DNA from 3 places in the Klebsiella oxytoca genome. Region 2 is predicted to be linked to each of the others. Evidence: predicted binding sites of a transcription regulator. Region 2 holds the regulator's gene; each other region holds the start of a gene.
What was found. The regulator sigma-54, encoded in region 2, starts transcription at its own class of promoters, with help from an activator protein. The targets are predictions, from matches to a motif close to GTTGGCACANNTTTCGCTNT.

Region 1 (10,819 bases), 1.9 Mb from region 2:
TTGCTATGTCATCTCGTCGCTTTGGTTCACAGTCTCTGGTACGCCTGTTGGGCAACTGGCAGGAATCCACTTCTCGTACGCCTATCTGGCGCCAGCTGGCGGAAGCGCTGCGCTTGCTAATCCTCGATGGCCGCCTGCCGCTGGAAACCCGTCTGCCCGGCGAGCGTGAACTGGCGGCTGCGCTGAATATTAGCCGAACAACGGTTGCCAGTGCGCTGGGTCAACTACGGGAGGAGGGCTATCTCTATAGCCGCCAGGGAAGCGGTTCGCGTATCGCTTTGCCGGAACGGCCCGTAGAGGTTGCAGCCAAAACGCCGGATTCGCTCTCGGTGAATTTAGCCATTGCCGCACTCAGCGCCGGACCTGAAATCCATCAGGCCTTCAGCCAGGCCCTGAAGATCATGCCTCAGCACTTATCCAATACGGGTTACGATCAGCAAGGGTTGTCTCTCCTGCGCGAAGCGATCGCCCGCCGCTACAGCGAACGCGGACTGCCAACCCGCAGCGATGAAGTCATGATCGTCAACGGAGCGCTTAACGGCTTTGCGCTGGTTCTGCGCTTATTCACCGGGCCTGGCGATCGGGTGGTAGTGGATGCGCCAACTTATCCCATGGCGATCAGCGCGATTCAGGGTGCATCATGCCGTCCGGTTAGCGTTGCCCTGCCGCAGCAGGGATGGGATTGCGACGGCTTAGCGGCGACGATCGCCCAAACGGCCCCGCGTCTGGCCTGGTTAATGCCGGACTTTCATAATCCGACCGGCCGCTGTATGGACAGCGCCACGCGCCAGCGGATAGCAGACCTTGCCGCACAAACCCGCACCACTCTGGTAGTCGACGAGACGATGGTTGATTTATGGTTCGACGCGCCTCCGCCCCCTCCCTTAGCGGCATTTAATCCTGATGCCCCGGTAATCACCATCGGCTCTGCAGGCAAAAGCTTCTGGGGTGGCTTACGCATAGGCTGGATCCGCGCCTCCTCGCGAACCATTGCCTCGCTGGCCCAGGCCCGCGACTCGCTCGATCTCGGATCCCCGCTGCTGGAACAGCTGGCCTGCTGCTGGTTGCTTGAAAATGAGAAAACGCTATTACCGCCGCGGCGCGCCATGCTGGCAAACCGTCGTGATATGTGCGGTGAGCTCATGAAGGAATATTTTCCCCACTGGCGCTTTACGCTGCCGGAAGGAGGGCTCTCTTTTTGGGTTGAATTGCCAGGAATGCTGGCTACGCTCTTTTCCGTTCGTGCAGAAAGCCGTGGAATTCATATCGGGACGGGGACGCGGTTCGGCCTGGCCGGAGCATTTGATCGCTATTTGCGTTTGCCTTTTACGCTTTCCGATGAGGAACTACGCAACGCATTTAATACATTACAGCCGTTATGGCATAGCCTTACGGAACAAAAAGAGAGCTTTCGTCTGAGGAAAATCATCTAATAAAATATCGACGGGCTGGAGCCAGCCCGCCAAAGCCATCATCCATGATGCATATGAGATGTTTTTATAAAATTGCGCATCAATTCTGTCTTCAGGACGTGTCAGTCAGATGACAAAAATGAGATCGTTGCATTAATGCTGACGTGGGATAGGAAACCCTTTAAGAGAAATAATAAAACCGTCTTCATCTTTTTTAATTTTTGCGCCCGTATCACACCAGTCGGAAGCAATGCGAAAGAACTCATCACTACCGATATTCCAGTTCAGGCGTACATGTTTAACGTAGCCGGAACGCAACATGTCACAGGCTTCGCTATAGTTGCTGGCTGTAGAGAGTTGTTGTTTCATTTTTTCTTCTTCAGAATTTTACGTAATGCTTTGATTTCTTTAGGGGTTAATGGAGACGCTTCCTCTTCGGTATGCTGGCTATCAATATCTTCTTCCGAAACCCCCGCCTCGTCTGCTGATTCCGCTACCTGAAACGCCAGCAGCAGCAGTTTTTCCGTAGCCGCTCCTAAATTTTCATTATTTTCTTCCGCATACTGACGCAGTTTTTCTTTTAACTCGCTATCAATTTTTACGTTAAGAACCATAGTGGCCATAGTCACGCTTCCCGTGAAATAAAATCATCGTATAATTAATACACGAAGTTAACATGCTGATCCAGAGATATATTTTTAGCTTATATCAAGAAACAATTTCCTATGAATAATCTGCACGTTATATATGACAAAAAAATGACATTAACATTTCAATTAAATTTCAAATTTATGACTATGTGAATTTTTGACATAAAAAACATAAGTTTTTAGAAGCGAAAAAATACACATTATATTTGTGGTTATTCAATATAAAGGGGAGTTGTGAAGCTATTGCCTGGTTACTGAGAGCATTTGGGGCAGGCTGAAATGGGTGGGGGCCCTGCCAGCTACATCCCGGCACACACGTCGTCTGCTCTGGCTGCTTCCTTCCGGACCTGACCTGGTAAACAGAGTAGCGTTGCGGGAGAACCAACAGAGCCCCCATTGAGAGCGCTAGTTACCTAACGCGCTGGCGCATTATCCCTGCTGAACCCGTGAATTGCAAGCCGCCGCAGACTGGGTGCTGGTTTATTGCGCAAAGCCGCATATTCTGGGCAATACCTACGGCTTAAGTACTCGATCATGTATTCATCGTATGCCGCTATCGGGCCTGGCGACTAGTTTAGCGCTACGAAACCGGCTTAACTCGCTGTCTGTACACGCCGTCGTGCAACGCTTATCCTTAACCTTTCCCGGCAACAGGATGAACCATGGATTCTCACGATACTTTTCCGCAGCGGGTCTGGCAGATTGTCGCCTCGATTCCTGAGGGGTACGTTGCCACCTACGGCGACGTTGCGCAGTTGGCCGGTTCACCGCGCGCGGCGCGGCAGGTCGGAGGGGTATTAAAACGTTTGCCTGAAGGTTCCACCCTCCCCTGGCATCGTGTTGTGAATCGCCACGGCACCATCTCCCTCACCGGGCCGGACCTGCAGCGCCAGCGGCAGGCGCTGCTGGCGGAAGGCGTTCAGGTTTCAGGCAGCGGTCATATTGATCTGCAGCGCTACCGCTGGATTTATTAGAGGCAAAAAAATGCCCCGGTAAAGGGGCATAGACGGCGTTATTGCGCCACGGGAACGGTGTTATTTGCCACCGGTACCGCCGTTTGCTGAACCGGCACCAGGAGCAGATCGGCACGATTACCGCCCTGGTTAATCACCGGCTGTACGGTATCAGTAATAAACATTAGCTGACCGTTAACGGTAATTGCCGCGCTGAGCAGAATACGGGCGTTAGGCTGGATTTGCGCCTGGTTATAGGGCAGAACAAAGTTAAACGGCGCCTGCTTCCCTTCCGTCCTGACCGCTTTTTGCGACAGCACGTGGGCTGGCGCATCGGCCAAAGACGCATCCGAGAGGGTTACGGTCAATATTGCGTCCGGCGGTAACGCCACGCGCTGTCGAATAGAGATCGTCCCGGAGACGTTAGGCTGCTGCTGCGAGGAGCTTAGTGAAGCAATGCCATAAGGATCGGGCGCCGCCTGGTTCGCCGCATTGCTGCTGTGGTTATTCGCACAGGCAGACAACGTAGCCGCTACGGCTATAGCACTTAACATATAGGCAAATTTCATTATTTTCTCCTTTCATCCCTTAGAGCATGTTCAACCGCAACGCGGCGAAACATTTTCATCATGAATAAGTGTGGCACAGTTCTCAATTTTCGCCCGCAAAAGGGCCATATTCAGATTATTACTGCCCCGGACGTTCCGGCGGCTAAAGTGATACCTGTAAGCCAACCGCGTAATGGAGGATGCGAAAAAGTATTTGCCGCTCCTCCGAACCGCTCTTCAGCGTATGCACCTCTGGCATCGCTCTTTCGCCTGTTATGTATCGATAGTTAACACAATTAATGTCGGAAAAAGAGCCTCGATTCAGTTTATTACACCCATCGGACCACTTGCGATTCCAGGTTATACTTGCCTCAAGAACGCGCTGCGTAAGGCAGCCATCATTGATTGAGGGTCATTATGAGTCAGGCATTAAGCAATCTGCTGGCATTGTTAAATCTGGAAAAAATTGAAGAGGGATTGTTTCGCGGACAGAGCGAAGATTTGGGCTTACGTCAGGTTTTTGGCGGCCAGGTGGTTGGTCAGGCGCTATATGCTGCCAAAGAGACCGTCCCCGCCGAACGCCTGATCCACTCATTCCACAGCTACTTTCTACGTCCGGGCGATAGCCAGAAACCTATCATCTATGATGTTGAAGTGCTGCGCGACGGCAACAGCTTTAGCGCCCGTCGGGTTGCGGCAGTGCAGAACGGTAAGCCGATTTTCTATATGACCGCCTCTTTCCAGGCGCCGGAGCCGGGCTACGAGCATCAAAAACCGATGCCGTCAGCGCCTGCGCCGCACGGTTTACCCTCGGAGACGGATATCGCCCGTAAGCTGGCGCATCTGCTTCCGCCGCTGGTCAAAGAGAAATTTCTCAACGATAAACCGCTGGAGATTCGCCCGGTAGAATTCCACAACCCGCTGAAAGGTCATGTGGCGGAACCCGCGCGCCAGGTCTGGATCCGCGCCAACGGCGCTGTTCCGGAAGATATCCGTATTCATCAGTCTCTGCTGGGCTACGCTTCTGACTTTAATTTCCTGCCCGTAGCTCTGCAGCCCCACGGCGTAGGCTTTCTGGAACCGGGTATGCAGGTTGCCACTATCGATCACTCAATGTGGTTCCATCGCCCGTTCAATATCAACGAATGGCTGCTTTACAGCGTAGAAAGCACCTCGGCCTCCAGCGCACGAGGCTTTGTACGCGGCGAATTCTACACTCAGGACGGCACGCTGGTCGCTTCTACAGTGCAGGAAGGCGTGATGCGTAATCGTAACGCATAAAAAAACAGAGCCTCCCGGAGGGAGGCTCTGCTGCTACAGAAAATAACTCAATTTTATCAAGCGTTGTAGGCGTTTTCGCCGTGGCTGTTCACGTCGAGGCCTTCACGTTCCTGCTCTTCCGGTACGCGCAGACCAACGGTCATATCGGCAACTTTATAGCCAATAAACGCCACGATCCCGGACCAGACGATAGTGATGGCGATACTTTCCAGCTGTACCAGAACCTGATGGCCCATGGTCACACCTTCCGCGTAGCCGACGCCGCCCAGAGAGGTTGCAGCGAAAATGCCGGTCAGGATACAACCTACGATCCCACAAACGCCGTGTACGCCGAACACATCGCAAGGGTCATCAACGCGCAGCCAGCGTTTCAGAATGGTTACGCCCCACAGACCCGCCAGACCCGCGGCGATACCCACAATCAGAGAACCACCGACGCCAATGTAACCACATGCCGGAGTGATGCCGACCAGACCAGCAATTGCCCCAGAACAGGCGCCCAGCAGAGAAGGCTTGCCGCGGGTCGCCCATTCGCCGAATGTCCACGCCAGAATAGCCGCCGCCGTTGCCACCACGGTATTAACGAACGCCAGGCCGGCAATTTCGTTCGCCGCGCTTGCTGAACCGGCGTTGAATCCGAACCAGCCAACGTAGAGGATAGCGGTGCCGGTGAACACCATCGGCAGGTTATGCGGTTTGAACGCTTCTTTGCCAAAACCGACGCGTTTGCCCATCATATAGGCCCCCACCAGTCCGGCTACTGCGGCGTTGATGTGAACCACCGTACCACCGGCGAAATCAAGCGCGCCGTGGCTTGCCAGCAGGCCGCCGCCCCATACCATATGCGCAATCGGGATATAAGAAAGCGTCATCCATACCACAACGAAAATCAGTACTGCGGAGAAGCGAATACGTTCAGCCAGCGCACCAACGATCAGGCCGACGGTGATACAGGCAAATGAGCCCTGGAAGGCGACGTGGATATACTGATAGAAGCTGCCCATCAGCGCTTTCAGTTCAATATTCTTCAGCAGCACCCAGTCAAAGTTACCGAAGAAGCTGCCGCCGGTACCGAAGGCCAGCGTGTAGCCATAAACGACCCACAGTACGCAGACCAGACCAAAGGTCACGATGACCTGAGTCAGCATAGAGAGAACGTTCTTGCCGCGGATCAGCCCGCCGTAGAACAGCGCGATACCCGGAATCGTCATAAACAGCACCAGCGCGGTGCAAATCATCATAAAAGCGTTATCGGCTTTATCGGCTACCGCCGGTGCGGCCATCGCCAGCCCCGGAAGAAGCGCCAGCGCTCCCAGACCCGTTTTCATTGTTGCTATCTTCATTGTTTCGTTCCCCATCGCTGTGTGGTCTGAAAGTTACAGTGCCGCTTCGTCAGATTCGCCGGTACGGATGCGAATGACGCGCTGCAGCTCGGCGACAAAGATTTTGCCATCGCCAATTTTTCCGGTGTAAGCCGCTTTACTAATGACATCGACGACTTCGTCCAGCTGATCGTCGGCAATCGCGACGTCAATCTTAACTTTCGGCAGAAAATTGACGCTGTATTCGGCGCCGCGATAGAGCTCCGCGTGGCCTTTCTGACGGCCGAAGCCCTTAACTTCAGTGACCGTCAGGCCCTGAATGCCTATTGAAGATAATGCCTCGCGCACATCTTCCAGTTTGAATGGTTTGATTACCACGGTAACCAGCTTCATAAGTCCCCTCCAGTCAGAATTCGGTAATGGCCGCAGCTAACACCTGTCTAATAAAGCAAGGGCTGTGCCAGAAATGAAAAAGGACCGCCAGGCGGCCCTTTTGGAGGGGGAATAAGAAGAATTCTGCGTAAGCGAAGTGGCAAAATGCCGCTTCCGCCTAAAATTGCACCATTTCAGTGCGCGTCAGGTAACATTTTTGCACCACCTCAAACCGGATACCCGAGGCTGCCTGTTTATGGTGCATCAGGCGATAAGCGACTCTTCCTGCGCGCTGGCGGCCAGCTCTTCGCCGGCCAGCTGCAGCTGATACATCTGCCAGTAGCGGCCTTTCGCCGCCAGCAGCTGCTGATGGTTTCCACGCTCTACCGCCTGACCGCGGTGCAGTACCAGGATCGTATCGGCCTCGACAATGGTCGATAAACGATGCGCGATCACCACCAGCGTCGTATGCTCGCGCACGCGGGCCAGAGCCTGCTGGATCGCCTGCTCGGTACCGGAATCGATATTAGCCGTCGCCTCGTCGAGAATCAGCACCTGAGGCGTATCAACCAGCACCCGCGCCAGCGCCAGCAGCTGTTTCTGACCAACGGAGAGGTTATTCCCCTGCTCGCCCAGTTGAGTATAAATCCCATTGCTCATTTCTCGCGCCAGCTCCGCCAGCTGTACCGCTTCCAGCGCCTCCCAGACCTGCTCTTCGCTAATGTCACGACCGAGAGTGACGTTGGCATAAAAGGTATCCGCCAGCACCACCGGATCCTGTTGCACCATCGCAATCCCCTGGCGCAGCGCGCTGTGGCTTAAGGACGACAGCGGGCGACCGTCGATGCGAATCTCTCCCTGAGTCAACGGATAGTAGCCCATCATCAGGCTGGCCAGGGTGCTTTTACCGCTCCCGGTATGGCCGACCAGCGCCACAAAGCTGCGGGACGGAATGTCGAGATTGATATCCTGCAATACCAGGCTATCGTCGCGGTAAGCAAAAGAGACATGATCGATGCTAACCGCACCGCTGCGCAGCGGCTCGTTATCGTCTCCCCACGCCTGACGCGGTTTGTCCATCAGTTCGAAAACGCGCTCGCCCGCAACCACCGCCTGCTGCAGCATGGACTGCTGGGTGGTGAGCTCGATAAGCGGCTCGTTCAGGCGGCCAAGATAGCTAATAAAGGCATATAACACCCCGACTTCGATCGTTCCGCTGCTGCTGAAACCAAACAGCATCAGCAGACCGCAGAGAATTAATGAAGAGAACAGGCTCAGCAACGGGCGCAGCAGGAAGCCATCAAGACGCAGAGTTTGCATCCGCGCCAGATAGTGCGCATAGCTGGCCTCGCGCATCCGTTCGCCGAACCGCGCCTGCTGGCGGAACTGCTGGATGACGCCCATGCCGTTAATTACTTCATTGAAGCCGTCGTTGATATCCGCCAGCCACGCGCGGACCCGCCTGACGATAGGCGTGCTGTAACGCTGATAAATCATCATCACAATCAGCACCGCCGGGAAAATAGCGATCGCCACTAGCGCCATTCGCCAGTCAAGGCTGAACATCGCCACCAGCATCGCGCCAATTAAGGCAGCGCTACGCAGTACGGTCGCCACGACGGTCACGTACAGATCGCGAATCACTTCGGTATCGTTGGTCACCCGTGAGATAAGCTGGCCGACCGGTTGCGTATCAAATTCGCTGAGCGGCTGGCGCAGGGCGGCATCCATCACGTCGCTGCGCAGCTGCTGAACCACGCCGACCGCCGCGCGGTTAAACAGCAGCGCCTGGCAGTAGTGCAGACCCGCGGCAAGGAGCTGCAGACCAATGTAGGCGGCGGCAAGACCGCTAACCAGCTTCAACGGCAGCGAATTCTTCGCCACCATATTGTCGATAAAGTAGCTAATCAGCAGCGGACCGCTAACCTCCGCCACCGCTGCAATCCACATAATGGCAACTGCTAACATCAACGGTTTACGCCACGGGGAGCCGTAGGCCAGCAGGCGCTTAAGCGTTGGCCAGAGTTCAGTGAAACTACGCACCGGCGGCCTCCTCATCTTGCAGCGGAATATCATCCAGCGCCGCTTCCAGCTGCTGATAACGGTACATATCGCGATACCAGCCGGACTGCGCCGCCAGGGAGTCGTGGCGACCACGCTGGGCCACATGACCATGCTGCATCACCAGAATTTCGCTGGCCTCGGTCAGCGCCGACAGGCGATGGGCACTAATAATCACCGTCCGCCCCTCTCCCCACTGTCGCAGGTTATGCAAAATCTGGTGCTCCGTTCGCCCATCCACCGCCGAAAGCGCATCATCAAGAATAAGAATCTCCGCTTCCAGCAACAGCGCGCGAGCGATGGAAATTCGCTGCTTTTGCCCACCGGAAAGCATAACGCCGCGCTCGCCCACTTCGGTGTTATATCCCTGCGGCAGGCGCAGAATATCCTCATGCACGCTGGCAAGCCGGGCAACGTGCTCAATTTGCTCCTGCGTAGCGTCCGGCTTACCGAGGGCAATATTGCTGGCGACGGTATCGGAGAACAGAAACGGCGTCTGATTGACTACCGCAAGGCGGGCACGCCAGCTATCCAGCTGAAGCCGGGTCAGGGGCACGTTGTGGAAACGAATGTCGCCCTCGGTCACGTCAAAATGGCGCTGAATCAGCGCCAGAATGGTGCTCTTACCGGAACCTGTCGGCCCGCAAATGCCCAGCATCTGCCCGGGCTGAAGCGTAAAGTTAACCTTTTCCAGAGAGGGTTTATTCGCCTGCGGATAGACAAACTCGCCAACGGCGACGCTAAGCGTACCGCGACCTTCCGGCGTTGGCTCGCTGCCGTCGTTTACCACCGGCGCCTCCTCCAGCATGGTGCGAATGCGCGCATAGGCCGCGCTACCGCGCTCAACGATGTTAAACATCCACGCCAGCGCCAGCATCGGCCAAATCATCAGGCCGAGGTACATCACAAAGCTGGTAAGTTGGCCAAGAGTCAGACTGCCCTGGATCACCATCCAGCTGCCGCCACCGATAGCCAGCAGATTAGCGGTACCGATCGCGATATAAATCGTCGGGTCGAAGCGAGCATCAATGCGAGCCACGCGCATGTTTTTCGCCCCGGTATCCGCGGCGTCGGCGGCAAACAGCGCCGATTGCCGATCTTCAAGGCCGAAGGCTTTGATCATGCGGATGCTGGTCAGGCTCTCCTGAGTCCGATCGTTCAGGCTGGAGAACGCTGCCTGAGCAACGCGAAAACGCTCGTGTAGCGCATCGCCGTTACGCTTAATCGCCAGCGCCATAAGCGGCATCGGCAGCAGCGCCAGTAGGGTTAACTGCCAGCTGATTTGCGTCGACATGACAATCAGCACCGCGCAGCCCATTACCAGAGAGTCCACCAGCGTTAAAACGCCCTCGCCGGCAGCAAACACCACCCGGTCGACGTCGTTGGTGGCGCGAGCGATCAGATCGCCGGTACGATGGCGCAGATAAAACGCCGGATGCTGACGGCTGAGCTGGCGATAGAAATCCTCACGCAGCTCGACGGCCAGCTGATAAGACGCGCCGAACAGCAGCACGCGCCAGACATAGCGCAGCAGGTAGACCATCACCGCAATAACGACCAGCAGGCCGATCCACATCCACACCTTTTCGGCGGTGTAATGTTGCTTAGTGACGCCATCAACCACAATGCCCACCACTTTCGGTGGCACCAGTTGCAGGATGGCAATGATGATCAGCAGAGCAATAGCGCCGAGGTAACGACGCCACTCCCGGCGAAAATACCAGCTAAGTTGAGCAAATAATCGCAAGCGGTTAAATCCTGAGTGTGTAATTCGTAGCGGCTGATGCCGTTAATCAATAGGCAAGGCTGTGGTGTATTTTATCTGTTCCATGGCAAAACTCGAAGTCACATCCGAGAGACCCGGCACGCTGTTAACGAGGCGTTTATAAAAATTATCATAGTTCTTCATATCCGCGACCTGGACCCGCAGCAGATAATCATATTCGCCCGCCATGCGCCAGAAGCCGAGCACCTCCGCCATTTGCGTGACCTCGCTGACGAACCGGCAATACCAGTCGCTACTGTGGTGCTGGGTTTTAATCAGCACAAAAGCCGTCAGCCCCAGACCGACTTTTTCCGCATCCAGTAGAGCCACTCGCCCGCGAAGGATCCCTTCGTCTTCCAGTCGTTTCAGACGCTTCCAGCAGGGCGTGGTAGTCAGATTAACGGCATCAGCCAGCGCCTGCAAAGAGAGGGTACAATCGTTTTGCAGTAGTGAGA
Region 2 (10,819 bases):
ACTGCTGCGGGTCAATGATATTATGCACACTGGGGAAGAAATCCCCCATGTGAGCCTGCAGGCTACGCTACGCGACGCGCTGCTGGAAATCACGCGCAAGAATTTGGGCATGACGGCCATTTGCGATGATGACATGAATATTATCGGTATCTTTACCGATGGCGATCTGCGCCGCGTTTTTGATACCGGCATTGATATGCGTAACGCCAGTATTGCCGACGTGATGACGCGAGGCGGTATCCGTATTCGTCCGGGAACGCTGGCCGTTGATGCGCTTAACCTGATGCAGTCCCGTCATATCACCTGCGTGCTGGTTGCCGATGGCGACCGCCTGGTAGGTGTGATACATATGCACGATCTCCTGCGCGCGGGCGTAGTGTAAGTAAGGAAAAAATAATGAATAATGCTGATGCCCTGTTAGCGACCTGCTATGGGCCAGTGAGCCAGAACTTTATTGACCGGGCGGCGAAAATCCGTTTACTGATACTTGATGTAGACGGCGTCCTTTCCGATGGCCTTATCTATATGGGCAACAACGGCGAAGAGCTAAAAGCGTTTAACGTGCGCGATGGCTACGGCATCCGTTGCGCCCTGACCTCGGATATTGAAGTGGCGATAATTACCGGCCGAAAAGCTAAACTGGTGGAAGATCGCTGCCAAACGCTGGGTATCCAGCATCTGTACCAGGGGCAGTCTGATAAGCTGCTGGCGTTTCATGAACTACTCAATAAACTGGCCGTTAGCGCCGATGAAGTGGCCTATATTGGCGATGATCTAATCGACTGGCCGGTGATGGCTGAAGTTGGTTTAAGCATAGCGGTAGCCGATGCGCATCCGTTGCTGCCCCCGCGCGCGGATTACGTTACCCGAATAAACGGCGGGCGCGGAGCGGTACGGGAAGTATGCGATTTGCTACTATTGGCGCAAGGCAAGCTGGATGAGGCCAAAGGGCAATCTATATGAGTAAAACCAGACGTTGGGTTATCATTTTACTATCGCTGGTCGCGCTGATCCTGATCGGCCTGAACCTGGCGAGCACGGACGATAGCACCCAGCAAGTGGTCAATCCTGATGACCCAACGTACACCAGCGAGCATACCGATACCGTCGTTTATAGTCCCGAAGGGGCGCTCAACTATCGGTTAATCGCTGAACACGTTGAGTATTTTTCCGAACAGCAGCTTTCGTGGTTCGCGAAGCCGGTGATGACCACCTTTGATACGAATAAAGTACCAACCTGGTCTGTCAAAGCGGATAAAGCCAAGTTGACGAGTGACCGCATGCTGTATCTTTACGGGCACGTTGAGGTGAATGCGCTAACGGCGGATTCTCAACTGCGCAAGATTACGACGGATAACGCCCAGATAAACCTGGTAACACAGGATGTTACCTCCGATGACATGGTGACGTTATACGGAACAACATTTAATTCCAGCGGCCTGAAAATGCGCGGGAACCTACGCAGCAAAAATGCCGAGCTGATTGAAAAGGTTAGAACCTCATATGAAATTCAGAACAAATAAACTCAGCCTTAAGATTGCGCTCGCCAGCGCCTTACTGGCCGCCAGCCTGTCGGCACAGGCGAAGACGGGTGATACCGATCAGCCGATCCACATTGAATCCAATCAGCAGTCGCTGGATATGCAGGGTAACGTCGTCACCTTTACGGGAAATGTCGTCGTCACTCAGGGAACCATCAAAATCAACGCCGATAAAGTTGTCGTGACTCGTCCAGGTGGAGAAAAGGGCAAAGAGGTTATCGATGGCTACGGTAATCCGGCAACCTTCTACCAGATGCAGGACAACGGCAAACCGGTGAAAGGCCGCGCGTCAAAAATGCATTATGAGTTGCAAAACGACTTTGTCGTCCTGACCGGCAACGCGCATCTGGAACAGATCGACAGCAATATCCAGGGTGACAAAATCACTTACCTGGTGAAAGAACAAAAAATGCAGGCTTTCAGCAATAAAGGCGGGCGCGTGACCACGGTTCTGGTTCCTTCGCAGCTGCAGGACAAAAGTGGCGATCAGTCAAAGAAAGGTAAGTAATTCGTTATGGCAACATTAACTGCAAAGAACCTTGCTAAAGCCTATAAAGGCCGCCGCGTCGTGGAAGATGTCAGTCTGACCGTGAACTCGGGCGAAATTGTAGGCCTGCTCGGCCCAAACGGCGCCGGTAAAACGACCACCTTCTATATGGTCGTTGGCATCGTACCGCGCGACGCAGGGAACATTATCATCGATGACGAAGATATCAGCCTGCTGCCGCTGCACGCGCGCGCGCGTCGTGGAATTGGCTATCTGCCGCAGGAGGCCTCCATTTTCCGCCGCCTGAGCGTTTACGATAACCTGATGGCGGTATTGCAGATTCGTGACGACCTGAGTACCGAGCAGCGTGAAGATCGCGCGAAGGAGCTAATGGAGGAGTTTCACATTGAGCACCTGCGCGATAGTCTCGGCCAGGCACTTTCCGGTGGTGAACGCCGCCGCGTAGAAATCGCCCGCGCGCTGGCCGCCAACCCGAAATTCATCCTGCTGGATGAACCCTTTGCCGGCGTTGACCCCATTTCCGTTATTGATATCAAACGCATCATTGAACACCTGCGCGACAGCGGTCTGGGCGTTCTGATAACCGACCACAACGTCAGGGAGACGCTGGCCGTTTGTGAGCGAGCGTATATCGTCAGCCAGGGGCACCTTATCGCTCACGGTACGCCGCAGCAAATCCTTGAAGACGAGCAGGTTAAGCGCGTGTATCTTGGGGAAGACTTCAGACTCTGATAGGGTAGAGGTTACAGACGTTTTAGCCGGAGATATTGGCCCTGAATATGAAGCAAGGTTTGCAATTAAGGCTAAGCCAACAGCTTGCCATGACGCCACAACTGCAGCAGGCAATTCGTCTACTGCAGTTGTCTACGTTAGAACTCCAGCAGGAACTCCAGCAGGCGCTGGACAGCAACCCGTTGCTGGAGCAAACCGATCTTCACGATGAGGTGGAAACCAAAGAGGCCGAGGATCGCGAGTCTCTGGATACCGTCGATGCCCTTGAGCAGAAAGAGATGCCCGAAGAGCTGCCTCTTGATGCCAGCTGGGATGAGATTTATACCGCGGGAACGCCATCAGGAAACGGCATTGATTACCAGGATGACGAACTGCCGGTCTACCAGGGCGAGACCACCCAAAGCCTGCAGGATTACCTGATGTGGCAGGTTGAGCTTACGCCATTCACCGACACCGATCGCGCCATCGCGACCTCGATCGTCGATGCCGTTGATGATACCGGCTACCTGACTATTTCCGTGGAAGACATCGTTGAAAGCATTGGCGATGATGAAATCGGACTTGAAGAAGTTGAAGCGGTTCTCAAGCGCATTCAGCGTTTCGATCCCGTCGGCGTGGCGGCAAAAGATTTACGCGATTGCCTGCTGGTTCAGCTGTCGCAGTTTGCCAAAGAGACGCCGTGGATCGAAGAAGCTCGCCTGATCATCAGCGATCACCTCGATCTGCTCGCCAACCATGATTTCCGCACTCTGATGCGCGTGACCCGCCTGAAAGAAGAAGTGTTAAAGGAAGCGGTAAATCTGATCCAATCGCTGGATCCGCGCCCCGGCCAGTCAATCCAAACCAGCGAGCCGGAATATGTTATTCCTGACGTACTGGTACGCAAAGTTAACGAGCGTTGGGTGGTTGAACTCAATTCAGATAGCCTTCCGCGCCTGAAGATCAATCAGCACTATGCCGCCATGGGCAACAGTACGCGCAACGATGCTGACGGTCAGTTTATCCGCAGCAACCTGCAGGAAGCGCGCTGGCTTATCAAAAGCCTTGAGAGCCGTAACGACACCCTTCTGCGCGTCAGCCGCTGTATCGTCGAACAGCAGCAGGCCTTTTTTGAACAGGGTGAAGAGTTTATGAAACCGATGGTGCTGGCGGACATCGCCCAGGCCGTCGAAATGCATGAATCCACCATTTCACGCGTTACCACGCAAAAATACCTGCACAGTCCACGCGGTATTTTTGAGCTGAAGTATTTCTTCTCCAGCCATGTCAACACCGAAGGCGGCGGCGAAGCATCGTCGACGGCCATTCGTGCGCTGGTGAAGAAATTAATCGCCGCGGAAAACCCGGCGAAACCATTGAGTGACAGTAAGCTCACCACCATGCTATCCGATCAGGGTATTATGGTAGCGCGCCGAACCGTTGCTAAGTACCGAGAGTCTTTATCCATTCCGCCGTCAAACCAGCGCAAGCAGCTAGTTTGACCCAACCGATAAGGAAGACACTATGCAGCTCAACATTACAGGACACAACGTCGAAATAACCCCCGCTATGCGTGATTTCGTTACCGCGAAGTTCAGCAAACTGGAGCAGTTTTTCGACAGGATCAACCAGGTCTATATTGTGTTAAAGGTGGAGAAGGTAACGCAAATTGCGGATGCCAATCTGCATGTCAACGGTGGTGAAATCCATGCCAGTGCGGAAGGGCAGGATATGTATGCCGCTATCGATGGTCTTATCGATAAGCTGGCAAGACAATTAACAAAACATAAAGATAAACTGAAACAACACTAATTGTCCGGGCAATAGCCTACGCCAACCGCCAGCAGGCGGTTGGCCAGGAAGAGCTCAGGTGAAATTATGATAAATAACGATTCGGCTCTACAACTGAGCAATGTCCTTAACCAGGAATGTACCCGTAGCCAGGTTCACTGCCAGAGCAAGAAACGCGCGCTGGAAATTATCAGCGAGCTGGCAGCAAAGCAGTTAGGCCTACCGCCCCAGGTAGTATTCGAGGCGATCCTGACTCGTGAGAAAATGGGCAGTACCGGAATTGGCAACGGCATTGCTATTCCGCACGGAAAACTCGAAGAGGATACGCTGCGGGCCGTGGGCGTTTTTGTCCAGCTGGAAACCCCGATCGCCTTTGATGCTATCGACAATCAGCCTGTCGATCTGTTGTTTGCCCTCCTCGTTCCGGCCGATCAAACTAAAACGCATCTGCATACGCTCTCGCTGGTAGCAAAGCGTCTGGCGGATAAAACAATTTGCCGCCGTCTGCGCGCTGCACAAAGTGATGAAGAGCTGTATGAAATCATCACTGAAGCGGGAAGTAATAATGATGCGTAACGGAAGTCGCACCTTACTCTTTATCGTACTGAGGAGAAACGGTACATGGTACTGATGATCGTCAGCGGCCGTTCAGGGTCGGGGAAATCCGTCGCCCTGCGAGCGCTGGAAGATATGGGTTTTTACTGCGTGGACAATCTGCCGGTTGTGCTGCTACCCGAGCTCGCTCGATCGCTGGCCGACAGGAACATCTCGGCTGCCGTCAGTATAGACGTGCGAAATATGCCGGAGTCGCCGGAAATCTTCGAGCAGGCGATGAAAAATCTGCCCGCAGAGTTTTCACCTCAGCTGCTGTTCCTGGATGCCGATCGTAACACCTTGATTCGCCGCTACAGCGACACTCGTCGTTTACATCCGCTGTCGAGCAAAAATCTGTCGCTGGAAAGCGCCATTGATGAAGAGAGCGACCTGCTGGAACCTCTGCGCTCGCGCGCCGACCTGATCGTTGATACCTCCGAAATGTCGGTCCATGAGCTGGCAGAGATGCTGCGTACGCGTTTGTTGGGCAAACGCGAACGCGAACTGACAATGGTGTTTGAGTCCTTTGGCTTTAAGCACGGAATTCCTATCGATGCTGACTACGTCTTCGATGTCCGCTTCCTGCCGAACCCGCACTGGGATCCGAAGCTACGTCCTATGACCGGCCTTGATAAACCGGTTGCCGCTTTCCTCGATCGCCACACGGAAGTTCATAATTTTATTTACCAGACCCGCAGCTATCTTGAGCTATGGTTACCTATGCTGGAGACCAATAACCGTAGCTATCTGACGGTCGCCATTGGTTGTACCGGCGGTAAACATCGTTCGGTTTACATCGCCGAACAGCTGGCTGACTACTTCCGTTCACGCGGTAAGAACGTGCAGTCTCGTCATCGGACGCTGGAAAAACGCAAATCATGACCGTTAAGCAAACCGTTGAAATCACCAATAAGCTGGGCATGCACGCTCGCCCGGCGATGAAGCTGTTTGAATTAATGCAAAACTATGATGCTGAAGTGCTGCTGCGCAATGATGAAGGCACCGAAGCTGAAGCGAATAGCGTGATTGCCCTGCTGATGCTCGACTCGGCTAAAGGCCGTCAGATTGAGATTGAAGCCAACGGCCCGCAGGAGGTTGAAGCGCTGGCAGCGGTTATCGCGCTATTCAACGCCGGGTTTGATGAAGACTAGAGGTATTCCCCGGCTGCAGCGGTGCTTACCGGGGGTATCTGATAGCAAGTTTATTAATGTAGCTTATTCGCCCGCATAAAACCTTCCCCACCTAACTGTTTCATCTGTCGCTGGATCCACGCCTGGCGGCTGCGAATATAACCCGACGGCGCGTCCGCGCGAAAGCGAAGGGGATTGGGCAGGACCGCGGCTAAAAGTGCAGCTTCGGCAGCTGTCAGTTTACTGGCCGGCTTATGGAAATAACGCTGCGACGCAGCTTCCACGCCAAACGTTCCTTCGCCAAACTCAGCAATATTAAGATAAACGGTGAGGATCCTTTTTTTGCTCCACACGGTCTCGATGCCGACGGTCAGTCCCGCCTCCAGCCCTTTTCGTAGCCAGCTGCGGCCATCCCACAGGAACAAATTTTTTGCTGTCTGCTGCGACAGGGTTGATGCGCCGCGGATCCGGTTTTCATTACGTTCGTTATGCGCCAGCGCTTTCTCTATGGCCGAAACGTCAAACCCCCAGTGCTCCGGGAATTTCTGATCTTCTGCAGCGATGACCGCCAGTCCCATCCAGGGAGAAATCTCATCCATTCCCACCCAATCGGAATGAGCGAGGTAATGGAAATTCCCTGAGAGCCAGGCGCTGACCTGTCGCTCCAGCATCACGGCCGAAAAAGGCACTGGCACAATACTAAACAGAGCAATCCCACCGGCCCATACAACGGCACAAGCTAACAGCAGCCTCAGCAATAAACGTTTAATCATACGCAATGGCGAAAAGCGGAATGTCATGCCGTCAGAACCAATACGCGAGCGACCAGCTTTTCAATGCCACTCGCTGCTTCAGCAATGTTCTGAGCCAGCATATACGCCGGAGTCGTCACGACCTTGTTGTCTTCATCAACCACAATATCATCAACCGGGCACGACACGTGTTCAGCCCCCATCTCCTCAACCACATCGGCGGTATCAAGATCGGTACCAATGGTCACGCGTAACGGAATGGCGAATATTTTCGGCAACAGCGCCGGAGCGATGCAGATAAAGCCCAACGGTTTACCGGACTGATGCATCGCCAGAGCCAAAGCCTTCAGGTCGCTATCGACTTCACATTCACTCCCCCGGGAAGCAAAGCTGCTGAGATTCTTTGCCGCGCCAAAACCACCGGGCACAATCAGCGCATCCAGCTCCTCCGCTCGGGCATTGGCCAGAAGCTGGATTTCGCCGCGTGCAATACGCGCAGCCTCGACAAGCACGTTACGGCTTTCCGCCTGGACTTCGCCTGTCAGGTGATTGATAACATCGGTTTGCGCTTTATCAGGCGCATAGCAGATAGCCTGAGCGCCGCTGCGGGCAATTGCCAGCAGGGTAATGACAGCTTCATGGATTTCACTTCCGTCATATACGCCACAGCCGCTCAGCACGACACCAATTTTTTTCATCACATCAGCCTCTTAGTACAAGTTTATGAAAGCAGTCAAAAATTTTGATTTACTCGCTATGCTTCACATATTTTACTGATTCACGTAACAAATTATTTAAGGTTTGCTATCTTAATGGGCGAGCAAGCCAAATCCTCAGGTTGTGCCGTGTAAAAAAATCACTCAAATGATTCTGGCGCAATGACCGGTTCCCTGGTGTTGGCGCAGTATTCGCGCACCCCGGTTTATCCGGGGTCATTTTTTATCTGCCGCCGCAACCCACGCCTTGAGTACCGCCACATCGTTTTGCCACTCGGATTTCATCTCTTCCACCCATTCTCCAACGTTATCCGCCCAGGCTGGCAAGTCCGGAGTTTGAATCTGCTGACCTAGCTGTTGAATATGGCGCAAACCGATTGAACCGGCGGCCCCTTTAATCTTATGTCCTTCATCGACAATGCCTTTCTGGTCGCGCGCGGTCAAATTTGATTCCAGAACCGCCAGGTAGCCCGGCATCATCCTTTCAAAAACGGCCAGACCGTCATTAATAAGCTTCGGTCCTACCAGTTCGATGTACTGCTCAAGCATCGGAATATCCAGTACGGAAGCCGATTTACTGATATCAACAGATGGCATCTCACTCTCCTCCTCTTCCGGAGCATCCCAGAATTTTTTGATAATCGCGGTTAATGCCGGAACCGATAATGGCTTACTCAGAACATCGTCCATTCCCGCGTCCAGATACTCTTTCTTGTCCTTCAATACGTTTGCCGTCAGCGCAACCAAAGGCGGCAGCTCATCAGCGGCAAAGCGCTGTTTCAGCTCGCGAGAAATATCGAGACCGGTCATATCCGGCAGTTGGATATCGAGCAGAACAAGGTCGTACTCGCCGGGTACAAACATCTCCAGCGCGGCTTTACCGGTCATCGCGACATCCACGCTGTTGCCCAGTTTCTCCAGCACCGAGCGCGCCACAATGACGTTTAGCTCGATATCTTCCACCAGCAGCACGTTCAGCGCAGGTAACGGCATTTCATCTTCCGCCAGCGTATCTTCGACTTCTTCTGCTACAGCAGGTGCATGGACGGTGAGGGTAAAGGTCGCGCCTTTGCCCGGCAGGCTGGCAACGCTGATATCCCCCCCCATATTGCGAGCCAGACGACGTGATACGGCAAGACCGATACCGGTGCCTGTCGCCGGCTTGCCTCCCTGGCTATCTTTCACCTGGTAATACATAGCGAAAATTTTATCCTGTTCCGCTTCAGGGATACCGATGCCTGAATCCTCTACTTCAAAGTGCAGGATATCTCCCTCGTCGTAGCGCACGCGTACGCTCACATTCCCCCCCTGCGGAGTGAATTTCACGGCGTTGCTAATAAGATTCCATAAGATTTGGCGTAAACGCGTGCCATCGGTAATGACCTTGTGCGGCAGCGGAAGCGTGGGATCCAGCACAAAGCGCAGGCCTTTTTGCTGCGCCTGCAGACCGGAGAGGTTTTCCAGATCGGCAAGGAAGCCCGTAAAATCAACCGGCTGGTTATCCAGTTGAATTTTACGCCGCTCCATTTTATCCATCTCAATAATATCATTGAAGATATTGCCAAGAGTTACCGCTGAGACATGGATGGTTTTCAGGTATCTTTCCTGTTCATCGGTCAAATCGGTGTCCAGCAAAATTCGGCTAAGACCGACGATGCCGTTAAGCGGCGTACGCAGCTCGTGGCTAATCGTTGAAATAAAGGTGGTCTTATCACGGCTGGCCCGCTCCAGAGCGTCCTGATAGCGCTTACGCTCGGTAATATCACGGCCAAATCCCATCAGGCCACGTCGTTTACCGACGCGGTCATAATAAGGCACTTTACGTATTTCAAAGCAGGCCTTACGTCCGTCCGGATAATCCAGCCACTGCTCGTAGGTCAACGACACGTTATGACGGAAGACTTTTTCATCCGTTTCCAGCACCTTCTCCGCCACCTCTTCGCTGTACACATCCTGCGGTTTCAGGTGGATAAGCTGCTTTTCACTTTTACCGGTCAACAGCTCCATAGCGCGGTTGCAGCCGGAAAACTCTTTATCTTCATTACGATAGAAAACTAAATCTGGCGAGGCATCAAGAAAAGAACGCAGAAAGGAGGATTGTTGTTCAAGCTGAATTTGCGTTTCTTCGCGCTCCTTCATCTCAATTTTCAGCTGCTCGAGGGTCGTTTCACGTTCCGCTTCCGCTTTTTCACGCTCGCCAATTTCCTGATTAAGCTGGGCGATGTTGTCCTTAAGCTGCACATTCAGCGTTAGATCGCGCTCGCGCATCTCCTCCAGTTTCTCCACCAGCCGCGAGAGACGTTGCCTGGACTCTTCCAGTTGCTCAACCACCACCGAAAGGAAATAGACCGCCCATGGGGTAATCAACAGGCCAAAAAAGATGGAGCGGATGACATCAATACTTTCCACCTGGCCGTGCAGCACCATAGTAACTGCCATCTGCACGACTATTGCCAGCACGACCAGCGCAAAGGCCAGCAACATTGAAAAGCGCACCAGACCCAGCTTCATCATCAGGTCAACATAATACTGCGCCAGCATACGGATTTGCTTCATAAAGGATTCCTTCGCGACAACCTGGCACAATAATACTCAATTCTGAGCAAGACGCTGTAAGTTGTGCGAAAAATGCGGGAAGGATTGTAGTTAGGCCGCTGACTTCGGATAGCAGCCGACAGCAAACAGGCCGGAGGTATAACTACGAGCGTTAGCATTTACCGGGCACTTACCGCTGCCCCTTCATACAAAAAGGACGGGATGACGCTATTCGCCAGCAACCGGAGATAGCCAGCAACGGCCGATGGCGGAACCCTGAACGCCGAATTCATTGAGGTATTTATCCAGCTCAACCATCCCGGTCCAGCGATTCTCACACCACAGCGGCGCCAGCAGCGTCGGGCGGCGCGCGCTGGCGGAAATACGGTGATAAATCACCTCTGGCGGAGTATAGCGGATCATCTCTCCTGCGGTGACCGTGTAGTCGTCCAGTTCAATACCGTTTAACCTACCGGCCTGCCAGGCCCTGGCCATAATGCTTCCCTTCACAATATGAAGTGGATGCAGCTTAATACCGTCA
Region 3 (10,819 bases), 620 kb from region 2:
CGTGCAGGCGCCGAGCGAGCAGCGATCAACGCGCCGATGCAGGGAACCGCTGCCGACATTATTAAGCGTGCGATGATTGCTGTAGATAGCTGGTTGTTAAGCGAAAAGCCTCGCGTGCGGATGATCATGCAGGTGCACGATGAACTGGTCTTTGAAGTGCATAAGGACGATCTTGCTGAGGTCGCGAAAAAAATCCACGAACTGATGGAAAGCAGTACAACGCTGGCGGTTCCGCTGCTGGTGGAAGTTGGCAGTGGAGAAAACTGGGATCAAGCGCACTAAGTATTCGGTGGGTAAGGTCATTTTTTGTAAGTGAGTAACATAACTTATCGTGTTTTGTGATGATCATTGGAATTTGCTATGTAAAGAGTGAAAAAAAACTACAAAAAATGCTTTATCCGTACCCGAAAGAAGAGTAGAGTTAAAGACGTAGGGTACAGAGGTAAGATGTTCTATCTTTCAGACCTTTTACTTCACGTAATCGGATTTGGCTGAATATTTTAGCCGCCCCGGTCATTTATGACCGGGGCGTTTTTTATTGCGCGAAGGAAAATTTTCTGCGTATCAATGCTGCAAAGGTGAGGCTGCCCGGATCAGCCACTACGCGTCGCTATCCGGGATAATGAGCGAAATTATTCGCCGCCTTCAGGTTCTTCCTGGGGTGGGATATCGTTATACCAGCTGTCCAGCTTCTGGCGCAGTTTATCCACGCCTTGCTTCTTCAGAGAAGAAAACGCTTCTACCTGCACATCTCCGTTAAAAGCAGTAACCGCTTCACGAACCATGTTGAGCTGCGCTTTCCGCGCGCCGCTTGCCAGCTTATCGGCTTTGGTCAACAGCACCAAAACAGGAATATCGCTTTCGACTGCCCATTGGATCATCTGCTGATCGAGATCTTTAAGCGGGTGACGGATATCCATTAAGACAACCAGACCTTTCAGGCACAGGCGCTTCTCCAGGTATTCGCCCAGCGCGCGCTGCCACTTAATCTTCATCTCTTCCGGAACCTGAGCATAGCCGTAGCCCGGAAGGTCGACCAGGCGTTTGCCATCAGCAACTTCAAACAGGTTGATAAGCTGCGTACGACCAGGGGTCTTTGAAGTACGAGCCAGGCTTTTCTGGTTAGTCAGGGTGTTCAGAGCGCTGGATTTCCCGGCGTTAGAGCGGCCAGCAAATGCCACTTCAATGCCGGTATCGGCAGGAAGATGGCGGATATCCGGTGCGCTAGTGACAAAATGCGTCAGTTGATAATTCCAGTTGGTCAAGACGGTCGTCTCCGTTAAATCAGGCTATGGCGAGGATTATACCTGAACAACAGAAAAAGGCTGTTTTTACCGCACAACCTAGATGTAAGTTAAAACCACAGTCTTTGTAAGACATTGACCATTGATAATATGCGAAATTGGTGAGAAAAATCCGAGCTTAAATAAAACAAAATTATGTAAATCAAAGCGTTGGTATAAAAGAAAATTCTGAAAGTTGTTTTTTTTCTGTACAGTTGGTTGTAGGTTTTCCTCAAATCAGTAAAGTAGCGGTCAAGGGCGAGGATGCTAAAAGGATTATGACTCAGGACGAGGGGTCAGGAAGCGCCAGGAGGCGAAGACTACGGATTGTCAGGATGACAAACGTCTGGAGACGTTTTTAAAAGGAAATGGATGTAACAGGGACAAGTTGGTAGCTAAAGGAAAGACAGGGTGTGTTGTTAGCTAACATGGAAAGTAGAAGCCCTTTAAGGGTTGTCAGTGCGGAAAAAGGCGGCAGAGTAATCTGTCGCCTTTTTTCTTTGCTTGCTTTCTGCTAGATTCCGCCTCAATTCTATACTGAAGAAAACGGCCTGAAGATTACACAATATGAAAAAACCGACATCCGTACCTCGCGGCAAAAAAAATCGCAAAACGCGCGAAGAATTGAATCAGGAAGCACGCGAACGCAAGCATCAGAAGAAGCATCGCGGCCATGCGGCAGGAAGTCGTGCTACCGGCGGTGAAGCCGCATCAGCAGCCAAAAAACAAGGTCAGCAGCAAGATCCCCGAATTGGCAGTAAAAAACCAATCCCGCTGGGCGTAACTGAAAGCGCTCCGGCAGTTAAGCAGCATAAACCAAAGAGCGAGAAACCTATGCTTTCACCGCAGGCTGAGCTGGATTTGCTGGAGAACGATGAGCGCCTGGACGCGCTGCTGGAACGACTGGAAGAGGGTGGCACCCTGAATGCAGAAGAGCAAACCTGGGTCGATGCCAAACTGGATCGCATTGATGAGCTGATGCAGCAGCTGGGCCTCTCCTACGATGACGACGAAGATGAAGAAGAGGAAGAGCGCAAAGAAGATATGATGCGCCTGCTGAAGGGTGGAAACTAACGTTTGCACCCCATCGGATTCCCGGTCCTGCTTATAACCCTTCTGGTTATATGTTATCTGCTGTGGTTATTCGTTAAACTACGACGGTTGTCGCGGCGTCAGAAATGGCTGCGCAACCGGCTCATCACCCGAGGTGCGGTTGGGCCGGGGCGGCGTACCCGCCGACGGCACCATCGGAAGGAGTGAGCATGTCTGTGCAGTTAATCGACTGGGATCTGGCCCTGATCCAGAAATATAACTATTCCGGGCCACGTTATACTTCGTACCCAACCGCGCTGGAGTTTTCTCCAGAATTTGGCGCAGCCGAATTTGATGCGGCGGTAGCCCGCTATCCGCAGCGCCCCCTGTCGCTGTATGTACATATCCCGTTTTGCCATAAGCTCTGCTATTTCTGCGGCTGTAATAAAATCGTTACCCGTCAGCAGCATAAGGCCGACCAGTATCTGGATGTTCTTGAGCAGGAGATTATTCACCGCGCACCGCTTTTTGTCGGCCGCAAGGTAAATCAGCTGCACTGGGGCGGCGGTACGCCGACATATTTAAACAAGGCACAAATTAGCCTTTTGATGGGTTTACTGCGCACGCATTTCAATTTTAACGCAGATGCAGAGATCTCTATCGAGGTTGATCCGCGGGAAATCGAGCTTGATGTACTGGATCATTTACGCAGCGAAGGTTTTAATCGCCTGAGTATGGGAGTCCAGGATTTCAATAAAGAAGTGCAGCGCCTGGTAAACCGCGAGCAGGATGAAGAGTTTATCTTCGCGCTGCTGAACCATGCGCGCGAAATTGGTTTTACCTCTACTAATATTGACCTGATTTACGGCCTGCCAAAACAAACGCCGCAGAGCTTTGCTTATACGTTACAGAAAGTAGCCGAGCTCAACCCCGATCGTCTCAGCGTATTCAACTATGCGCACCTGCCAACGCTTTTTGCCGCGCAGCGCAAAATCAAAGATGCCGACTTACCTTCGGCAGAGCAGAAGCTGGACATTCTCCAGGAAACAATTGCTTCGCTGACGACCGCGGGATATCAGTTTATCGGCATGGACCACTTTGCCCGTCCGGATGATGAGCTGGCGATAGCCCAGCGTGAAGGCATTCTGCATCGCAATTTCCAGGGGTACACCACTCAGGGGGATACTGACCTGCTGGGTATGGGCGTATCGGCGATCAGCATGATTGGCGACTGCTATGCGCAGAACCAGAAAGAGCTGAAACAGTATTATCAGCAGGTTGATGAAACCGGAACGGCGCTGTGGCGCGGCATTGCGTTGACTCGCGATGACTGTATTCGTCGTGATGTCATTAAAGCGCTGATTTGTAACTTCCGTCTCGATTTCACCGCGATAGAAGCTCAGTGGGAATTAGATTTTGGCAGCTACTTTGCTCAAGATTTGCAGCTTCTGGCGCCGCTGGCCAAAGACGGGCTGGTGGATGTGGATGACAAAGGTATTCAGGTGACGCCAAAAGGTCGGCTGCTGATCCGCAATATCTGCATGTGTTTTGATGCTTATCTGCGGCAGAAGGCCAGAATGCAGCAATTTTCTCGCGTGATATAAACAATTACCCCTCTCCTGGAAAGGAGAGGGGTAATTGTCAGCTAAACAGCCCAACCATCGCCGCGCACAGAACGGCAGCTATTGCCGTCTGCGGCGTATGACCAGCTGCGACGCCGCTCGATATAATATTAATAAGTGATTCAAGCATGATTAACCCCCGTCTTTCCGGGCAAGATCATACTCAACGTATTGCAACAGTAAAGTACAAAATAGCAGCAGTTTGCGCTGGGTGACTATTTTTTACGCGCCGCCGCGCTGCTACTCCATTCCCAGCTCTTTTAACTTACGGGTCAGGGTGTTACGACCCCAGCCAAGCAAGCGTGCCGCTTCCTGTTTATGCCCCTGAGTATGGCGTAACGCGGTGGTCAGCAGTGTACGCTCCATCTCAGGCTGCGCTTCCGAGAGCAGGTTTTGATGACCGGAACGTAAAGCGCGATCGGCCCATTGTCCCAGCAGCGTGGCCCAGCTATCCGGAAGCATTTGCGTCGGGTTATCCGGTATCGCGGTTTCAAATAGCTCGCTGGGAAGATCCTGCGTCAGAACCTCCTGGCCTGCGGCCATCACCGTCAGCCATCGACAGGTGTTTTCCAGCTGACGTACGTTGCCCGGCCACGCCAGCCGGGTTAACGCTATCTCCGTCTCCGGATGCAGCTGTTTGGCCTCCACGCCCAGTTCACGAGCGGCAATTTGCAGGAAATGCCTCGCCAGGCGCGGAATATCTTCCCGACGCTCGCGCAGCGGCGGCAGATGGACGCGTATCACGTTCAGGCGGTGGAATAAGTCCTCGCGGAATTTTCCTTCCTGGACGCGCAGCTCAAGGTTCTGGTGGGTTGCGGCAATGATGCGCACATCCACTTTCACCGGCGCATAGCCGCCCACGCGATAAAACTGGCCATCAGCCAGCACGCGCAGCAGGCGGGTCTGGACATCCAGCGGCATATCGCCGATCTCATCGAGAAACAGCGTTCCGCCGTCCGCCTGCTCAAAGCGTCCCTGACGCACGGTATTGGCGCCGGTAAAAGCCCCTTTCTCGTGGCCAAACAGTTCTGATTCAATCAAGTCTTTAGGAATTGCTGCCATATTCAGCGCGATAAACGGTGCCTTGGCGCGCGGACTGTGGCGGTGAAGAGCATGAGCAACCAGCTCTTTACCGGTACCGGACTCCCCGTTAATCAGCACGCTGATTGAAGAACGCGACAGGCGACCGATGATGCGAAAAACGTCCTGCATTGCCGGCGCTTCACCGATGATATCGGCCGTCGGGCTATTAATCGGCGTATTTCGCGGCTGCTGCTGCTCCTGGTAATGGCTAATTGCACGGTCAACCAGCGCCACTGCTTCGTCAATATCAAACGGTTTCGGCAGATAATCAAAAGCGCCTTGCTGGTAGGCGCTGACCGCCGCATCCAGATCCGAATGCGCCGTCATTATGATGACCGGAAGCATCGGATGGCGCTGTTTAATTTGTTTCAACAGCGCCAGCCCGTCCATTCCCGGCATGCGGATATCAGACAGCAGCACATCCGGGGTTTTGGTGGTGAGGGCGTCAAGCACCTCGTTGCCGCTTTCAAACGTTGTACAACTCAAGCCTGCCCCGGTGAGCGCGCGTTCAAGCACCCAACGGATGGAGCTATCGTCGTCCACGATCCATGCTATCCCTCGTTGCATAAACACCTCTACTTCCGAATAGGCAGGTACACCGAGAATTCGGTATGCCCTGGCCAACTGGTAAATTCAATTTTGCCGGAGTGCTGATCGATAAGGCTGCGGGCAATAGACAGACCGAGTCCGGTACCGCCCTCGCGCCCGCTCACCATTGGATAAAACAGCGTATCCTGTAAATGAGACGGTATTCCAGGGCCGTTATCTTCAACGTCAATACGCGCAGCGAGGCGGTAGCGCACGCCGTGCAAGGTTAACTGGAAGGCCGTGCGGGTGCGCAGAGTTATCTCGCCCCCTTCAGGTCCCAGCGCCTGCAGCGCATTACGAACGATATTCAGCAGTACCTGTTCAATTTGGTCCGGATCGTGCGGGAGTTCTGGCAGGCTAGGGTCATAGTCGCGAACCAGTTTAACGTTCTCCGGTAGCTCCATCGACACCAGCTTCACCACCCGCTCAGCGACCTTATGGATGCTCTCTGTTACGTGCATTCCGGGATGCTGGGGGCCCAGGAGGCGGTCGACCAGATTTCTTAGCCTGTCGGCCTGCTCAATAATGACTTTGGTATATTCCATTAGCGCAGGGTCGGGCAGCGCTTTGCTCAGCAGCTGGGCCGCGCCACGCAGGCCTCCCAGAGGGTTTTTAATCTCATGGGCCAGACCGCGCACTAAGTCGCGAGCGGCAATCTGCTGCGCGTGCTGCAGCTGTTCCTGGCTCAGCCGACGCTGATTATCCATCGGCGCCATTTCCAGCAGGATATAGCCTTCCGGCAGACGTTGTGCGGTCAGGGACAGAATATGGGAGCGGCCATCAATAACCAGCGTGACCTCGTTATCGGTAAACCCTTGACCTGCAGCGAGGCTCTCTTGCATAAGGCCGATATTCAGCGAGAAATAGCTCAACAGTTCCGGCAGCGGCGTGCCGAAGAGCTTACGAGAACTTTGTGCCAGCAGCTGCTGCGCCGCCGGGTTCGCGTAATGTACCGCCAGGTCGTCATCGACCAGTAAGATACTGTTGATTAAAGAGTTAAGGATCTGCCCAGCATCGGGCAGTGTGCCTGTTGCCATTCGACAGTCTCCAGAAAAAGAGTGCACCGTTTTAGTGCAGTATAGCTTTTTATGAATAAAAAGCTCATGAGATCAGCGTGTTGGTGGAGAAAAAAGCCCATCCTGAGATGGGCTGAAAGTTTCCACGGCAACAAAATATCCTTGGTACCCCACGCCACAACACGGAATACCGCGGATTTACAGCAAAATCAGACGCTGTAGTACAGCTCGAACTCAACCGGATGCGGAGTCATGCGTACGCGGTCGTTTTCTTCTATACGCAGGGCGATGTAAGCATCAATTGCGTCGTTGGTGAATACGCCACCGGCGGTGAGGAACTCACGGTCTGCGTCCAGCGCATTCAGTGCTTCTTCCAGAGAGCCTGCAACCTGTGGGATCTCTTTCGCTTCTTCCGGCGGCAGATCGTACAGGTTTTTATCCATGGCTTCGCCCGGATGGATTTTGTTCTTGATACCGTCGAGGCCAGCCATCAGCAGCGCAGCGAAGCACAGGTACGGGTTAGCAGCCGGATCCGGGAAGCGAACTTCGATACGACGCGCTTTCGGAGACGTGACTACCGGAATACGGATAGAAGCGGAACGGTTACGGGCAGAGTAAGCCAGCATGACCGGAGCTTCATAACCCGGGACCAGACGCTTGTAGGAGTTGGTGGTCGGGTTAGCCAGGGCGTTAATTGCTTTAGCGTGTTTGATAACGCCGCCAATGTAGTACAGCGCTTGTTCAGACAGGCCTGCGTATTTGTCGCCGGAGAACAGGTTTACGCCGTTCTTGGACAGGGACATGTGGCAGTGCATACCGGAACCGTTATCGCCAAACATTGGTTTCGGCATGAAGGTCGCGGTTTTACCAAAGCGGTGTGCGACGTTGTGAACAACGTATTTGTAAATCTGAATTTCGTCCGCTTTTTTGGTCATGGTGTTGAAGCGGGTTGCGATTTCGTTCTGGCCCGCAGTCGCCACTTCGTGGTGGTGAGCTTCAACAACCAGGCCCATCTCTTCCATGATCATACACATGGTGGAGCGGATATCCTGAGAAGAGTCTACCGGTGGAACCGGGAAGTAGCCGCCTTTTACGCCCGGGCGGTGGCCTTTGTTGCCGCCTTCGTATTTGGTGGAGGAGTTCCATGCGCCTTCGATATCATCGATAGCCACGTGAGAACCGGAGATGGACGCACCAAAACGGATGTCGTCAAACAGGAAGAATTCTGGTTCTGGCCCGAACAGCACGGTGTCGGCCAGGCCGGTAGAGCGCAGGTACTCTTCCGCACGCTTAGCGATGGAGCGCGGGTCGCGGTCATAGCCCTGCAGGGTGCCTGGTTCGAGGATGTCGCAGCGGATGATCAGGGTCGGTTCTTCATAGAACGGGTCGATCAGCGCGGTGGTTGCGTCCGGCATCAGAACCATGTCGGATTCGTTAATACCTTTCCAGCCGCCAATCGAGGAGCCATCAAACATTTTGCCTTCTTCGAAGAATTCGGCATTTACCTGATGAGAAGGAATAGTAACGTGCTGTTCTTTACCTTTGGTATCGGTGAAGCGCAGATCGACAAACTTCACTTCATGCTCGTTCAGCATCGTCAAAACGTGTTCAGCGGACATACTTAAACTCTCCCGGATTGGTCTGTGTCGTCGTGGAAACGAAAACTTTTTAACTACTAAAAGTGGCGTTGTTGCCTTAAAAAATATAAAGCGAAATCTGTGCCAACTTTTAAATTGCCCCCAAAAGGCGTTATCATGCACATCATCGTGCAAAAGGGCTGCACCAAAATGAATGCATTGCACCAATATAGTGCATTTGTGTGAACGTTGGGCACTTATTTGGTGCAATTGACCTTGAATAACCCTTTTAACGCTCCGTGAAAGCGATCACAAAGAATCTCTGCAATACTTGTTTGCGGAGGATGTTTGTGATCCTGTTTTGTACTGCGATTAATCCGTGTACAATAACGCGCTATTTCTAATGCCTGAGGCAAAGTTGTGATCGAAAATCTGCGTAATATCGCCATCATCGCGCACGTTGACCATGGTAAAACTACCCTGGTTGATAAGCTGCTACAGCAATCCGGTACGTTCGACGCGCGTACTGAAGCACAAGAACGAGTGATGGACTCCAACGATTTGGAGAAAGAGCGTGGGATTACTATCCTCGCTAAAAACACCGCTATCAAATGGAATGATTATCGTATCAACATCGTTGATACCCCAGGGCACGCCGACTTCGGTGGTGAAGTTGAACGTGTTATGTCCATGGTAGATTCTGTGCTGCTGGTGGTTGATGCCTTTGATGGTCCGATGCCGCAGACGCGCTTCGTCACCAAGAAAGCTTTTGCCCATGGCCTGAAGCCAATTGTTGTTATCAACAAAGTTGACCGTCCTGGCGCACGTCCTGACTGGGTTGTTGATCAGGTATTCGACCTGTTCGTTAACCTTGACGCAACTGATGAACAGCTGGATTTCCCTATCGTTTACGCATCTGCGCTGAACGGTATCGCGGGTCTTGATCACGAAGATATGGCTGAAGACATGACTCCGCTGTATCAGACTATCGTCGATCGTGTACCGGCACCGAACGTCGATCTTGATGGTCCGCTGCAGATGCAAATCTCCCAGTTGGACTACAACAACTATGTTGGCGTCATCGGTATCGGCCGCATCAAACGCGGTAAAGTGAAGCCGAACCAGCAGGTCACTATCATTGATAGCGAAGGCAAAACGCGTAACGGTAAAGTCGGTAAAGTTCTGACCCATCTGGGTCTGGAGCGTATTGAGAGCGACATCGCTGAAGCGGGCGATATCATCGCTATTACCGGTCTGGGCGAGCTGAACATCTCTGATACCATCTGCGATACGCAGAATGTTGAAGCTCTGCCGGCGCTGTCTGTCGATGAGCCGACCGTATCTATGTTCTTCTGCGTTAACACCTCTCCGTTCTGTGGTAAAGAAGGTAAATACGTTACCTCTCGTCAAATCCTTGACCGTCTGAACAAAGAGCTGGTGCATAACGTGGCGCTGCGCGTTGAAGAAACTCCGGATGCAGACGCATTCCGCGTTTCAGGCCGTGGCGAACTGCACCTGTCCGTTCTTATCGAGAACATGCGTCGTGAAGGTTTCGAAATGGCGGTTTCCCGTCCGAAAGTTATCTTCCGCGAAATCGATGGTCGTAAACAAGAGCCGTTCGAAAACGTCACGCTGGACGTTGAAGAGCAGCACCAGGGTTCTGTGATGCAGGCACTGGGTGAGCGTAAAGGCGACCTGAAAAATATGAATCCAGACGGCAAAGGTCGCGTACGTCTCGACTACGTGATCCCAAGCCGTGGTCTGATCGGCTTCCGTTCAGAGTTCATGACTATGACTTCGGGTACCGGTCTGCTGTACTCCACCTTCAGCCACTACGACGACGTTCGTGCGGGTGATGTGGGCCAGCGCCAGAACGGTGTTCTGATCTCCAATGGCCAGGGTAAAGCAGTAGCGTTTGCACTGTTCAGCCTGCAGGATCGCGGTAAGCTGTTCCTGGGCCACGGTGCAGAAGTTTACGAAGGCCAGATCATCGGTATTCACAGCCGTTCTAACGACCTGACGGTAAACTGCCTGACCGGTAAGAAACTGACCAACATGCGTGCGTCCGGTACTGACGAAGCAACGGTTCTGGTTCCGCCGATTAAGATGACCCTGGAGCAGGCTCTGGAGTTCATTGATGACGACGAACTGGTAGAAGTTACCCCAACCTCTATTCGTATCCGTAAACGTCACCTGACCGAAAACGACCGTAAACGCGCGATGCGCGGTGCAAAAGAAGATTAATTAACGCTTCTGACGGTTAACTCAACCCTGCCTTATGGCAGGGTTTCTTTTTTGTACAAAGTTTTGCCACCCATAGTCAAACCCCTCCTTTCCCGCTACAGTTAATTTTCCACGGTGCAAAAGGAGAGGACCATGCTCTATATCTTTGATTTAGGTAATGTGATTGTCGATATTGACTTCAGCCGTGTGCTTGGGACGTGGAGCGATTTAACGCGAATCCCGCTTGCGACGCTGAAGCAGCACTTCACCATGGGCGAAGCGTTCCACCAGCATGAGCGCGGTGAAATCAGCGATGAAGATTTTGCGGCGGCAATGTGCCATGAAATGAACATGCCGCTTAGCTACGAGCAGTTTTCTCACGGCTGGCAGGCTGT

Region 1: a site for sigma-54 is predicted at 6,612-6,631, ahead of glnK (P-II family nitrogen regulator). Genes of this name have one in related genera too.
Region 3: a site for sigma-54 is predicted at 8,331-8,350, ahead of glnA (glutamate--ammonia ligase). Genes of this name have one in related genera too.

What each region holds. Positions count from the first base shown of each region.
Region 1 covers NZ_CP046115.1:1,330,907-1,341,725, reverse strand. The annotation lists gene GJ746_RS06250 (PLP-dependent aminotransferase family protein) at 6-1,433, shown strand; gene GJ746_RS06245 (hypothetical protein) at 1,566-1,781, opposite strand; gene GJ746_RS06240 (hypothetical protein) at 1,778-2,035, opposite strand; RNA gene ffs (signal recognition particle sRNA small type) at 2,353-2,449, opposite strand; gene GJ746_RS06230 (MGMT family protein) at 2,725-3,036, shown strand; gene GJ746_RS06225 (YbaY family lipoprotein) at 3,075-3,584, opposite strand; gene tesB (acyl-CoA thioesterase II) at 3,981-4,844, shown strand; gene amtB (ammonium transporter AmtB) at 4,901-6,187, opposite strand; gene glnK (P-II family nitrogen regulator) at 6,221-6,559, opposite strand; gene GJ746_RS06205 (SmdB family multidrug efflux ABC transporter permease/ATP-binding protein) at 6,803-8,581, opposite strand; gene GJ746_RS06200 (SmdA family multidrug ABC transporter permease/ATP-binding protein) at 8,574-10,346, opposite strand; gene GJ746_RS06195 (Lrp/AsnC family transcriptional regulator) at 10,389-10,819, opposite strand, start outside.
Region 2 covers NZ_CP046115.1:4,843,462-4,854,280, forward strand. The annotation lists gene kdsD (arabinose-5-phosphate isomerase KdsD) at 1-382, shown strand, start outside; gene kdsC (3-deoxy-manno-octulosonate-8-phosphatase KdsC) at 397-963, shown strand; gene lptC (LPS export ABC transporter periplasmic protein LptC) at 960-1,523, shown strand; gene lptA (lipopolysaccharide ABC transporter substrate-binding protein LptA) at 1,504-2,049, shown strand; gene lptB (LPS export ABC transporter ATP-binding protein) at 2,056-2,781, shown strand; gene rpoN (RNA polymerase factor sigma-54) at 2,829-4,262, shown strand; gene hpf (ribosome hibernation promoting factor) at 4,285-4,572, shown strand; gene ptsN (PTS IIA-like nitrogen regulatory protein PtsN) at 4,639-5,127, shown strand; gene rapZ (RNase adapter RapZ) at 5,173-6,027, shown strand; gene npr (PTS phosphocarrier protein NPr) at 6,024-6,296, shown strand; gene mtgA (monofunctional biosynthetic peptidoglycan transglycosylase) at 6,350-7,075, opposite strand; gene elbB (isoprenoid biosynthesis glyoxalase ElbB) at 7,072-7,725, opposite strand; gene arcB (aerobic respiration two-component sensor histidine kinase ArcB) at 7,960-10,299, opposite strand; gene GJ746_RS22660 (TIGR01212 family radical SAM protein) at 10,507-10,819, opposite strand, start outside.
Region 3 covers NZ_CP046115.1:66,686-77,504, forward strand. The annotation lists gene polA (DNA polymerase I) at 1-282, shown strand, start outside; gene yihA (ribosome biogenesis GTP-binding protein YihA/YsxC) at 633-1,265, opposite strand; gene yihI (Der GTPase-activating protein YihI) at 1,851-2,357, shown strand; gene hemN (oxygen-independent coproporphyrinogen III oxidase) at 2,546-3,919, shown strand; gene GJ746_RS00340 (YshB family small membrane protein) at 3,957-4,067, opposite strand; gene glnG (nitrogen regulation protein NR(I)) at 4,178-5,587, opposite strand; gene glnL (nitrogen regulation protein NR(II)) at 5,596-6,645, opposite strand; gene glnA (glutamate--ammonia ligase) at 6,834-8,243, opposite strand; gene typA (ribosome-dependent GTPase TypA) at 8,622-10,445, shown strand; gene yihX (glucose-1-phosphatase) at 10,578-10,819, shown strand, end outside.